One region of the Micromonospora sp. IBHARD003 genome, then DNA from elsewhere that is predicted to be linked to it. Evidence: predicted binding sites of a transcription regulator. Region 1 holds the regulator's gene; each other region holds the start of a gene.
The links. Region 1 encodes HrcA, which represses chaperone genes, less so after heat shock. Its sites were predicted from a motif close to GGTTNGCACNCTCNNNNNGAGNGTGCNAACC; they were not measured.
Positions count from the first base shown of each region.

Region 2: the regulator HrcA is predicted to act here: its motif matches at 1,459-1,489, upstream of groL (chaperonin GroEL).
Region 3: the regulator HrcA is predicted to act here: its motif matches at 2,396-2,426, upstream of groES (co-chaperone GroES).

Region 1 covers NZ_JBWBBX010000001.1:2,770,738-2,775,014, forward strand. The annotation lists gene ACTWOL_RS12460 (nitronate monooxygenase) at 1-510, opposite strand, end outside; gene dnaJ (molecular chaperone DnaJ) at 725-1,861, opposite strand; gene hrcA (heat-inducible transcriptional repressor HrcA) at 1,862-2,878, opposite strand; gene ACTWOL_RS12475 (MBL fold metallo-hydrolase) at 3,080-3,811, shown strand; gene ACTWOL_RS12480 (DUF3097 domain-containing protein) at 3,822-4,277, shown strand, end outside.
Region 2 covers NZ_JBWBBX010000001.1:3,854,981-3,859,257, reverse strand. The annotation lists gene thrC (threonine synthase) at 1-255, shown strand, start outside; gene ACTWOL_RS17075 (MoaD/ThiS family protein) at 252-527, shown strand; gene ACTWOL_RS17070 (cold-shock protein) at 1,023-1,226, shown strand; gene groL (chaperonin GroEL) at 1,643-3,265, shown strand; gene ACTWOL_RS17060 (hypothetical protein) at 3,445-4,277, opposite strand, start outside.
Region 3 covers NZ_JBWBBX010000001.1:5,049,892-5,054,168, reverse strand. The annotation lists gene groL (chaperonin GroEL) at 198-1,820, opposite strand; gene groES (co-chaperone GroES) at 1,990-2,298, opposite strand; gene ACTWOL_RS22560 (polysaccharide deacetylase family protein) at 2,688-3,410, opposite strand; gene ACTWOL_RS22555 (class I SAM-dependent methyltransferase) at 3,703-4,277, shown strand, end outside.

The sequences.
Region 1 (4,277 bases):
ACAGAGGGCGTCGGCGCCCGCGAGCTGGGCGGCCTGGGCTTCCTCGGGTGTGGTGACCGTGACGACGGTGAGCGTGCCGGCGCGCCTGAAGGCGGCGACGGTGGCCTTGGACGGGCAGCCGAAGGTGAAGGACACCAGCGGTACGGGGTCGTCGCGCAGGATGGCGAGTTTGGCTTCGTACCCGTCGTCCCGTCCGGAATCCGGGTCGCCGAGCGGTGTCTCGTACCAGGTCTGCTCACCCGCGACCTGCTGCCGGTAGACGTCCACGGCCGCCGCGTCGGCGTACGCGGGCTGTGGCATGAACAGGTTGACCCCGAAGGGCCGCCCGGTGAGCCCCCTCAGCTGCTTGATCTCCTGGTACATCCCGTCCGCGGTCTTGTACCCGGCGGCGAGGAACCCCAGACCGCCCGCCTCGCAGACGGCAGCAGCCAGATCCGGGCAGGAGGCACCGCCCGCCATGGGGGCCTGCACGATCGGATAGCGGCAGAGATCGGTCAGCGGGGAGGGCATGCCCGCATGGTGCCACGTCCGGGCGCCGTGTCCGAATCCCGCGGCCCCGGGCGACCACCGGGACGTCCGGGAGTCCGGCCAGGTCCTGTCCGGGGCGCGGTATCCCAGGGGTGCAGGGGCTATGCCGTACCCGGCCTTGGCGGTCCGTGCGCGGATCATCCGCACCGAACCGCCAGGGCCGGGAATCGTTCTTCGCCACAGCCGTACGGGCGCCTCAGCGACCGTTGAAGGCGTCCTTCAGCCGGGAGAACAGCCCCTGCTGGCCCGGCTGGAACTGCCCCACGGGCCGTTCCTCGCCGCGCAGCTTCGCCAGCTCCCGCAGCAGCCTCTCCTGCTCCGGGTCCAGCTTCGACGGGGTCTGCACCTCGACGTGGACGATGAGGTCTCCGCGGCCGCCGCCGCGCAGATGCGTGACACCGCGGCCGTGCAGCGGGATCGACTGCCCGGACTGGGTCCCAGGGCGGATGTCGACCTCCTCCATGCCGTCCAGCGTCTCCAGCGGCACCTTGGTGCCGAGCGCGCCCGCCGTCATCGGGATGGTCACCGTGCAGTGGAGATCGTCACCGCGGCGCTGGAAGACCGGATGCGGCAGTTCGTGGATCTCGACGTACAGATCGCCGGCGGGGCCGCCGCCGGGGCCGACCTCGCCCTCGCCCGCGAGCTGGATCCGGGTGCCGTTGTCGACGCCCGCCGGGATCTTCACGGTGAGCGTGCGGCGGGAGCGCACCCGCCCGTCGCCCGCGCACTCCGGGCACGGGGTCGGGACGACGGTGCCGAAACCCTGGCACTGGGGACAGGGGCGCGAGGTCATGACCTGGCCCAGGAAGGACCGGGTGACCTGTGAGACCTCACCGCGGCCGCGGCACATGTCACACGTCTGCGCCGACGTACCGGGCGCCGCGCCCTCACCGGAGCAGGTCGTGCACACGACGGCCGTGTCGACCTGGATGTCCTTCGTCGTGCCGAAGGCCGACTCGCTGAGCTCGACCTCCAGCCGGATCATCGCGTCCTGGCCGCGCCGGGTCCGCGATCGCGGCCCGCGCTGGGACGCCGTACCGAAGAAGGCGTCCATGATGTCCGAGAAGTTCCCGAAGCCGCCCGCGCCGAAGCCACCGGCGCCGCCGCCGCCCGATGCGGACAGCGGGTCGCCGCCGAGGTCGTAGACCTGCTTCTTCTGCGGGTCCGAGAGCACCTCGTACGCGGCGTTGATCTCCTTGAAGCGCTCCTGCGTCTTCGGATCCGGGTTCACATCCGGGTGGAGCTCACGCGCCAGTCGCCGGAAGGCCTTCTTGATCTCGTCCTGCGATGCGTCGCGGCGCACGCCGAGTACGGCGTAGTAGTCCGTGGCCACTTACGACTCCGCCAGGATCTGTCCGACGTAACGTGCCACTGCGCGTACCGCTCCCATCGTTCCGGGGTAGTCCATGCGGGTCGGTCCGACCACGCCGAGTTTGGCGACAGCCTCGTCGCCCGAACCGTAGCCGACAGCGACCACGGACGTGGAGTTGAGGCCCTCGTGGGCGATCTCGTGCCCGATCCGGACCGTCATACCTGAGTCCTTCGCCTCACCGAGCAGCTTGAGCAGCACCACCTGCTCCTCCAGCGCCTCCAGGACGGGCCGGATGGTGAGGGGGAAGTCGTGCGAGAAGCGCGTCAGATTGGCGGTGCCGCCGATCATCAGCCGCTCCTCGGTCTCCTCGACAAGGGTTTCGAGCAGCGTCGACAGCACCGCGGAGACGGTGGCGCGGTCCTCCGGGACGAAGGACTCCGGAAGGTCCTGCACCAGCTGCGGCACATCGGTGAAGCGCCGGCCGACGACCCGGCTGTTCAGCCGGGCCCGCAGATCCGCCAGCGAGGTGTCGGAGAACGGCGCCGGGCAGTCCACGTGCCGCTGCTCGACCCGTCCGGTGTCCGTGATCAGGACCAGCATCAGCCGTGCCGGGGCGAGAGCCAGCAGCTCCACGTGCCGCACCGTCGAGCGGGTCAGCGACGGGTACTGGACGACGGCGACCTGCCGGGTGAGCTGCGCCAGCAGCCGCACCGTGCGGGCCACCACGTCGTCGAGGTCCACGGCGCCGTCGAGGAAGTTCTGGATGGCCCGCCGTTCGGGGGACGACAGCGGCTTGACGCCGGCGAGCCTGTCCACGAACAGGCGATAGCCCTTGTCCGTGGGGATCCGGCCGGCGCTGGTGTGGGGCTGGGCGATATAGCCCTCGTCCTCCAGTACGGCCATGTCGTTGCGCACGGTGGCCGGTGAGACGCCCAGCTGGTGACGCTCGGTGAGGGCCTTGGAACCGACGGGCTCCTCCGTGCCGACGTAGTCCTGGACGATGGCGCGCAGGACCTCGAGTCTGCGTTCGCTGAGCATCGTGCGCACCTCCAGCTCGGTTCATCGGTGGGTCGGTCGGTGTGATCTGGCACTCACCATGTCGGAGTGCCAGAGTCCCCCCGGCAAGTGTACGGCCGCGAGGTATACCCCTAGCAAGGGCGACCGGACGGCGAACCGGTCACGACAACGCACCGTGAGCACGCCGGGACGTCCCCGGGTACACCGGGATAGCGTCGCCGTATGGACGTCAGTTGGGAAGACTTCGGCTGGGAGCGCGTCGCCGAGGGGGTCGGCCGCCGGCGCCTGCCGGTATGGGACGCCACGGCCGCCGTGGTGGTCGGGGACGACGCTGTGCTCCTGTTCGACACCGGCTCGACGCTGCGTGAGGGCGCAGAACTGCGCACACAGATCCAGACCCTCCTCGGGGGACGGCGTGTGACGCATATCGCCCTCAGCCACCCCCACTTCGACCATGTGCTCGGCACGGCGGCGTTCTCGGCGGCACAGGTGTACGGCGCGGTGGGGGTCGACCGGCTGCTGCAGCGGGAACGGGACGCGCTGCGGGACGACGCCATCCGCCACGGAATGGCCCCCGCCGACGCCGTCCAGGCCACGGATCTGCTGGTGGTGCCGCGGCATGTCGTGAGCGGCGAGTGGACCCTGGACCTCGGCGGCCGCCAGGTGCTGCTGGCGAACGCCGGACCCGGTCACACCGGCCACGACCTCGTCGTGCTCGTGCCGGGCACGGCCGGCGGCCCGGAGGTCGTCCTGTGCGGCGATCTGGTCGAGGAGTCGGGGGATCCGCAGGCAGGGCGGGACGCCATTCCCTCCCGGTGGCCCGCGGCTCTGGACCGGCTGCTCGCGCTGGGCGGGGACGACGCGCGGTACGTACCGGGTCACGGGGCCGTGGTGGACGCGGCTTTCGTGCGCGCCCAACGCGATGAGCTGGCACGGCGGTTCGGGGTGTCGTAGCGTCTGCCCAATGCGCAGCTACAGCCCCGATCTGACGCCTCCCTGGAAGCGGTCCGCCCCGGTGCCCGAGGTCGCGGCCGAGCCCGACCTGGTCGTCGAGGAGGTCGCGACGGGCTTCTGCGGCGCGGTGATCCGCTGCGAGGCGGGGACGGTGACCCTGGAGGACCGCTTCGGCAAGCACCGGGTCTTCCCGCTGGAGCCGCGCGGGTTCCTGCTCGAGGGCCGGGTGGTCACACTGGTCCGGCCGGCCTCCGGCGCGCCGGTACGGCCCACCCGCACGGCCTCCGGGTCGATCGCAGTTCCCGGCTCGCGCGCCCGGGTCGCCCGTGCCGGGCGCATCTATGTGGAGGGCCGGCACGACGCGGAGCTGGTCGAGAAGGTCTGGGGCGACGATCTGCGCATCGAGGGCGTCGTCGTCGAGTACCTGGAAGGGGTCGACGACCTCCCGGCGATCGTGGGGGACTTC
Region 2 (4,277 bases), 1.1 Mb from region 1:
ACGGACGAGCAGATCGTGGACGCGATCAAGCTGCTGGCCCGCACCGAGGGCATCTTCACCGAGACCGCCGGCGGGACCACCCTCGGCGTGGCGAAGAAGCTGATCGAGGCCGGAGTCATCGACCCGTCCCTCACGACCGTGGTCGTCAACACGGGTGACGGCCTGAAGACCCTGGACGCGGTGGCCCCCACGACGGGAATGACCGCGGTCATCCGCCCCACCCTGGACTCCTTCCGAGAGGCTGGCCTCGCATGAGCGTCAACGTCCGCATCCCCACCATCCTGCGCACCTACACCGGTGGTCAGGCCGAGGTATCGGCGGAGGGCGCGACCCTCGCGGAGGTCATTGCCGACCTGGAGAAGAACCACACCGGTATCGCCGCCCGCGTCCTGGACGACCAGGGCAAGCTGCGCCGCTTCGTGAACGTCTACGTCAACGACGACGACGTCCGCTTCGAGCAGGGCCTGGAGACGGCGACGCCGGACGGCGCGGGCGTCTCGATCATCCCCGCCGTCGCCGGCGGCTGAGCCCCGCCCGAGTGGTCCGTTCGGTCCGTATTCGGGCGCCGTACTGACCCTGGATCCAGCACGTTCCGTCACCCGGAATGTCCCCTCCGCAAGCTCTGCGGAGGGGGCAATTCCGCTGTTGCGGTCGCGGTAGAGTTGGGGACGTTCCTCTTCGCTGTTTGTGCCGCGGGCATATGAGAATGCGTCCGCGCGCGACAAGAAACAGCCAAAGTGTTCGAGCTATTTGCGCGTTTTGTGCGCTTTGCCCGGCCCGACTTGCCCGGCGTTGCTCGGAGTTGGGCCGAAATTTCCGATCGGCCATGCTCAGATTTCTCGTCCGATTGACCTGTTGCAGAGGGCAGTTGGACAGATACATTCAGCCGCGGTCGACGCGTTCCGGCGCCGTTCATGAAGGTCTTCCGCGCCTCCAGAGCACGGGAAATCTTCGTGGGCGAGGTCTGACCCGGGTCCGCGAAGTGCGGTCCTGTGCAAGGGCCAGTAATAGGGGAGTTAGGCATGGCTCAGGGCACCGTCAAGTGGTTCAACGCGGAGAAGGGGTACGGCTTCATCGCGGTCGACGGTGGTGCGGATGTTTTCGTCCACTACAGCGCGATCCAGATGGACGGTTACCGCACCCTGGAGGAGGGCCAGCGGGTCGAGTTCGAGATCTCGCAGGGCCAGAAGGGGCCGCAGGCGGACATGGTCCGCGTAGCCGGCTGAGCGCCGACTGACTGCAGCAACGCTACGGAGGGCCCGTGCCAGGGGTGCGGGCCCTCCGTGCTGCCTGGGTAAGGGGCCTGCCGGGCTTCGCCGGGGTGCGGAGGCTTCTTCGAAGCCGCTTGCGTCCACCCCTTCCCCTGCCTTCGGCGGGGAGGCCCCAGCCGACCGCCACCCCTCATCGAGGCTTCTTCGAAGCCGCTTGCACTCTCGGGGTCCGAGTGCTAATCATTGGCGTTAGCACTCTCCGAGTGAGAGTGACAACGAGGACCGGGTCGGTGAGGTCCGCAGGCCGTGTGGGGCAAGGAACCGCAAGGCATGCAGGCCGTCCGTCGCGGGCACCAGCGCGGTCCAGAAGCATCCTCCCCCGTAGCCCTGCGGGCACGGGGGGACCCCCAAGTCCTGGAGGACCACTTCACATGGCCAAGATCATCGCGTTCGACGAGGAGGCACGGCGCGGTCTCGAGCGCGGGATGAACCAGCTCGCCGACGCCGTCAAGGTCACCCTTGGCCCCAAGGGCCGGAACGTCGTCCTCGAGAAGAAGTGGGGCGCCCCCACGATCACCAACGATGGTGTCTCCATCGCCAAGGAGATCGAGCTCGAGGACCCGTACGAGAAGATCGGCGCCGAGCTGGTCAAGGAAGTCGCCAAGAAGACGGACGACGTCGCCGGTGACGGTACGACCACCGCGACCGTCCTCGCCCAGGCGCTCGTCCGCGAGGGCCTGCGCAACGTGGCGGCCGGCGCCAACCCGATGGCTCTGAAGCGCGGTATCGAGAAGGCCGTCGAGGCCGTCTCCGGCGCGCTGCTCGACCAGGCCAAGGAGGTCGAGACCAAGGAGCAGATCGCCTCCACCGCCTCCATCTCCGCCGCCGACACCCAGATCGGCGAGCTCATCGCCGAGGCGATGGACAAGGTCGGCAAGGAAGGCGTCATCACCGTCGAGGAGTCCCAGACCTTCGGTCTGGAGCTTGAGCTCACCGAGGGTATGCGCTTCGACAAGGGCTACATCTCGGCGTACTTCGCCACCGACATGGAGCGTATGGAGGCCTCCCTCGAGGACCCGTACATCCTGATCGTCAACTCCAAGGTCTCCTCGGTGAAGGACCTGCTCCCGCTGCTGGAGAAGGTCATGCAGTCGGGCAAGCCGCTGCTGATCATCGCCGAGGACGTCGAGGGCGAGGCCCTGTCGACCCTGGTCGTCAACAAGATCCGCGGCACCTTCAAGTCCGTTGCCGTCAAGGCCCCGGGCTTCGGCGACCGCCGCAAGGCCATGCTCGGTGACATCGCCATCCTCACCGGTGGCACGGTCATCTCCGAGGAGGTCGGCCTCAAGCTGGAGAACGCCGGTCTGGACCTGCTCGGCCGCGCCCGCAAGGTCGTCATCACCAAGGACGAGACCACGATCGTCGACGGTTCCGGTGACAGCGACCAGGTTCAGGGCCGCGTCAACCAGATCCGCGCCGAGATCGAGAACTCGGACTCGGACTACGACCGCGAGAAGCTCCAGGAGCGCCTCGCGAAGCTGGCCGGCGGCGTGGCCGTCATCAAGGCCGGTGCCGCGACCGAGGTCGAGCTCAAGGAGCGCAAGCACCGCATCGAGGACGCCGTCCGCAACGCGAAGGCCGCCGTCGAGGAGGGCATCGTCGCCGGTGGTGGCGTGGCCCTGCTGCAGGCCGCCCAGGTCTTCGAGAAGCTGGAGCTCGAGGGCGACGAGGCCACCGGTGCCGCCGCCGTCAAGCTGGCGCTCGAGGCCCCGCTGAAGCAGATCGCCGTCAACGCCGGCCTCGAGGGCGGTGTCGTGGTGGAGAAGGTGCGCAACCTGACCCCGGGCCACGGTCTGAACGCCGCGACCGGCGAATACGTCGACCTGGTCGCCGAGGGCATCATCGACCCGGCGAAGGTGACCCGTTCCGCGCTGCAGAACGCCGCCTCCATCGCCGCGCTGTTCCTCACCACCGAGGCCGTCATCGCCGACAAGCCGGAGAAGGCCGCCGCGGCCGCCCCGGGTGGCATGCCGGGCGGTGACATGGACTTCTGATCGACCATTGGTTGATCGACCGTCCTGATACCGAGGGCGGCACCCCCTCCAAGGGGGTGCCGCCCTCGTGTGTTTCTCCTGTTGTCCGCGCGCCGGCGCGGCTGCCCGTCGACGCGATCGCGCGATCACGCCCGACAGCGCGACCGCCCGATCACGCCGACCTCAGCGCACACGGACACTCAGCGCACGTCGACGAAGTCGCCCGTGGCCGTCGAGTTGAAGTGCGTCGCGTCACCGAAGTAGCGGAGCAGCCAGATCCCGTCCCTGCCCGCGGTGCCCTTGAGCGCGGCCTTTCCGGCGGCGTCGGTCTTGCCCGAGCGGACCAGGGAGAAGCGTGGCGCGCCCGTCGCACGGAACCACAGTTGCACCGGCTGGCCCGGGTACGCCTTCCACGTCCCGGCGGTGTACTGCTGGAGCGTGCCGGTCACGGTGACCGTCGCGCCCTTCTTGACCGGCTCCGGGGCGGCGTTCACGTTCAGCACCCGGGTCGCGGTGCGGGTCAGCTTCGCCACCGGGCCGAAGCTCTCCACGAACCGGTCGTTGGTGAGGTGGTGCACCCGGTAGTGGCCGCCGGTGCTGACCGCGGTCAGTGTGAAGAGCGGGTACATGGACGAAGCCGTGGCGGTGGCGATCTTCTTCCAGCCCGTCTTGCCGTCCGCCGAGTGCTCCAGCTGGACCGGCTCGAGGTCGAACGAGTCCGTGCGGTCGTAGGTGTTGCGGAACGTGCCGGTGACGGTGACCAGGCCGTCGGCCCGGATCGACGACTGGACGCCGTCGATCCTGGACTCGGTGGGCATCGCCAGCGGCCCCGCGGCGGAGCCCCTGAGGAACCCGTCCTGCGGTGCGGCCGTCCAGCCGCTCAGCCGGATGCCCGGGGTGGCCGTGAGCTTCGCGGTGAAGCGGCCGTCCGTATCGGTCGTGACCGTACGGCCCCAGCCCGTCCCGCGGTCCTCGTAGCCCAGGCTGACCCGCACGGCCTCGGCGGCGATCGGCTGGGCCGGGTCGGCGGCGT
Region 3 (4,277 bases), 2.3 Mb from region 1:
GACCGCCCCGCCCGCACGGCGGACCCCACGGACCCGACCCCGCCGCGCACGACGGAGCCCCCCGCTCCCGGAGAGGGAACGGGGGGCTCCTCCGTCCCTGGGGACGGCGCAGCTCGGAGGGTCCGGAGCACGGGGCGTTCAGCGCCCCGGGAGCTCAGGGCCCCAGGAACTCAGCGGGGCCCGGTGGCCCCGGGAGCTCAGTGGGAGTGACCGTGGCCGTGGCCCGCATCCGCCGGCTCCTCTTCCTTCTTCTCCACCACGAGGGTCTCGGTGGTGAGCAGCAGGGAGGCGATCGACGCGGCGTTCTCCAGGGCGGAGCGCGTGACCTTGACCGGGTCGATGACGCCGGCCTTCACCAGGTCGCCGTACTCGCCGGTCGCGGCGTTGAAGCCCTGACCCTTCTCCAGCTCCGCCACCTTCGCGGTGATGACGTAGCCCTCGAGGCCGGCGTTCTCGGCGATCCAGCGCAGCGGCTCGACGGCGGCGCGGCGCACGACCGCGACACCGGTGGCCTCGTCGCCGGCCTTGCCGAGGTTGCCCTCGAGCACCTTGACGGCGTGGACCAGCGCGGAGCCACCGCCGGAGACGATGCCCTCCTCGACCGCGGCGCGGGTCGCGGAGATGGCGTCCTCGAGACGGTGCTTCTTCTCCTTCAGCTCCACCTCGGTGGCGGCGCCGACCTTGATCACGCACACGCCGCCGGCCAGCTTCGCGAGGCGCTCCTGGAGCTTCTCGCGGTCCCAGTCGGAGTCCGTGGTCTCGATCTCGGCCTTGATCTGCGCGACGCGGCCTGCCACGTCCTCGCTCTTGCCACCGCCGTCGACGATCGTGGTGTCGTCCTTGGTGATGGTGATGCGGCGGGCGGAGCCCAGCACGTCCAGACCGGCCTGGTCGAGCTTGAGGCCGACCTCCTCGGCGATGACGGTGGCACCGGTGAGGGTGGCCATGTCCTGGAGCATCGCCTTGCGACGGTCACCGAAGCCGGGGGCCTTGACCGCGACCGCGTTGAAGGTGCCGCGGATCTTGTTGACGACCAGGGTGGACAGGGCCTCGCCCTCGACGTCCTCGGCGATGATCAGCAGCGGCTTGGAGGCACCGGCCTGGATGATCTTCTCGAGGAGCGGCAACAGGTCCGTGATCGCGGAGATCTTGCCCTGGTTGATCAGGATGTACGGGTCGTCGAGGACGGCCTCCATACGCTCCGGGTCGGTCACCATGTACGGCGACAGGTAACCCTTGTCGAAGGCCATGCCCTCGGTGAAGTCCAGCTCCAGACCGAAGGTGTTGGACTCCTCGACGGTGATGACACCGTCCTTGCCGACCTTGTCCATCGCCTCGGCGATGAGCTCGCCGACCTGCTGGTCCTGGGCGGACAGCGCGGCGACGGCGGCGATGTCGGACTTCTCCTCGATCGGACGCGCGGTGGCGATCAGCTCGTCGGAGACGGCCTTGACCGCGGCGTCGATGCCCTTCTTCAGGGCGGCCGGGGAGGCACCGGCGGCGACGTTGCGCAGACCCTCGCGGACCAGCGCCTGGGCGAGCACGGTGGCGGTGGTGGTGCCGTCACCCGCGATGTCGTTGGTCTTGGTCGCCACCTCCTTCACCAGCTGGGCGCCGAGGTTCTCGTACGGGTCCTCGATCTCGACCTCACGGGCGATCGTGACACCGTCGTTGGTGATGGTGGGCGCACCGAACTTCTTGTCGATCACGACGTTGCGGCCCTTGGGGCCGATCGTCACCTTGACCGTGTCGGCGAGCTTGTTGACGCCGCGCTCAAGGGCGCGACGGGCGTCCTCGTCGAACTTCAGGATCTTCGCCATGGAGCTTCTCAAGTCCTCTCGTTGCGATCCTCGGCTGCCTGCGGGACAGCCGCCATCGCGAAAAACGAACCGCGCCCCGGCGACCCGGCTTCTCAGACACGGGGGCCAGGGCGCGGCTCAAGCAAACCTGCTGGTGCGGGTCATCCGGGGACACCCCCGGACGACCGACCTACTTCTCGACGATCGCGAGCACGTCGCGGGCCGAGAGGACGAGGTACTCCTCGCCGTTGTACTTCACCTCGGTGCCGCCGTACTTGCTGTAGAGCACGACATCGCCGGTCTTGACGTCGAGCGGCAGGCGCTCGCCGTTCTCGAAGCGACCCGGGCCGACGGCCAGGACGACGCCCTCCTGGGGCTTCTCCTTAGCAGTGTCCGGGATGACCAGGCCAGAGGCCGTGGTCTGCTCGGCGTCGAGCGGCTGGACCACAATGCGGTCCTCGAGCGGCTTGATGGCAACCTTGGAGCTGGTGGTCGTCACGATCCGACCTCCCCCTTCGGAGATCTCACGGGGTTTACTGTCTGAGGTGGCGACCAGGTCGATCCGTCGTCGCGGGTGCCGGACCTGCCCGTCGCTGTGTTGGCACTCTCCTGTGGGGAGTGCCAGAGCCGAGACTATGACTGCGATTAGCACTCGGTCAAGCGGAGTGCCAATCCGCCCCGTGTGGCGGTTCGTTTCCGGTGCGGACAACGGACGAACACGCCGTCGCGTTCCGCCCGGGCGCCCGGGCGTGTGAACGGCCGGCAGGCGGCGCCCACCGCGCCGCAGCGACCGCGACCGACCACCCGGACGGCGCCAGGTCCGTCCGGGCCGACAGGACGTGACCGAGTCGCACGAACGGACCCCGGGACCCCGGCCGGAAGGTCCGCTCACACATAGTCCTCCAGGCGCGCCACGGCGTACCCCTTCGCGGTGATGACCCGCATGACCTCCCGGATGAGTTCGGGCATCCGGGCCTTCCACTCCGCCTCGCCGCGGAAGTGCGTCAGGATGATGTCTCCGGGGTGCAGATCCCGGTCCGCCTCCCGCCACTCCATGCGGTCCGGGAACGCCTCCGCGGCCCAGAGCGGCACGGCCTCGATCCCGCACGACCTCGCCGCCCGCAGCGTGTTCCGGTCGTAGGCGCCGTACGGCGGCCTGAAGAGCCGGGGCCGCTCGCCGAAGTGCTCCTCGATGCGCGCCTGCTGCCCGCAGATCTCCCTGCGCTGGACGGGATACGGAAGCCCGCGCAGATACCGGTGCGTGAGGGTGTGGTTGTTCAGCACCACGCCGCGGTCCTGCATCCTCCCGAAGTACGCGTAGTTGTCGCGCACCAGGTAGTCGGTGAGGAACGCGCTGTACGGAATCTCCAGGTCGTTCATCATCCGCGTCAGCGCGGGGTCCTTCTCGGCGCCGTCGTCGATCGTGAGGAAGACGACCTTGTCCTTGGTGGGCACGGTGGTGAAGACGGGCGGGAGGCCCTCGGGGTCGTCGACCTCGAAGCCCTCGCGTGTGGTGATCTCCGGCTTCCTGTCCGGTGGCGGGGGCGCGGGCAGCGGGACCATGCCGAGATCCCAGTGCCGCGCGGCCGCGGCCCGGGGCCCGGACCCCATGCGCTCCGCACGGGACCCGGGAGCCCCGCCCGGGCCCGCGGCTCCGTGCGGGTCGGAGCCCCCGGGGCTCCGCGAGCCGTCGGGGCCCGCGGACCCGCCCGTACAGTTCCCGCCGACCGCGGCGACGAGCAGAGCGGTCAGTACCAGCAACCAGCCCCGCCACCCATTTCTCGTTTTTACGTTTTGTCGTACAGGCCCCATGGCGCCGCATCCTGTCAGCGCCGCGCGCCGGCGGGCGCCCGACACCGCCGCCGGGCGCGGCACCATCCCCCGACTGGCCGACAATGGCCGGGTGGACGACGTCTCCTTCCCCCATCTCGGACCGCTGCTCGGCACCGAAGGGCAGGCCCTGCTGACCGCTCTTCGCAACTACGACCCGGCACGGGAACTGGCCGTGGCGACCCGCTTGCGCCGCGACCACCCGGCCGAGCTGGTCTCGGCTGCGCTCACCCAGGCGCGGCTGCGGCAGCGAGCGGTGGCCAAGTTCGGCGCCGACGACGCGTACCGGATGTACTTCACGCCGAACGGGGTCGAGCAGGCCACCCGCCGCTCGGTCGCCGCCTACCGGGCCGGGCGGTTCCGGGACATCGGCCCGGCCCAGGTCACCGATCTGTGCTGCGGCATCGGCGGCGACGCGATCGCCCTCGCCCGCGAGGGCTTCGTCGTGGACGCGGTCGACCGGGACCCGCTGACCGCCGAGGCCGCCCTGCTCAACGTGTGCACGGTGGTGGAGGGGACACCCCTGATCACGGTCAGCTGCGCGGACGTCATGGAGTACGACCTGAACGGCGCGGAGTCGCTGTTCATCGACCCCGCCAGACGCGGCGGCACGGGCGGCCGTGGCGGCCGGATCTTCGACCCCGAGGC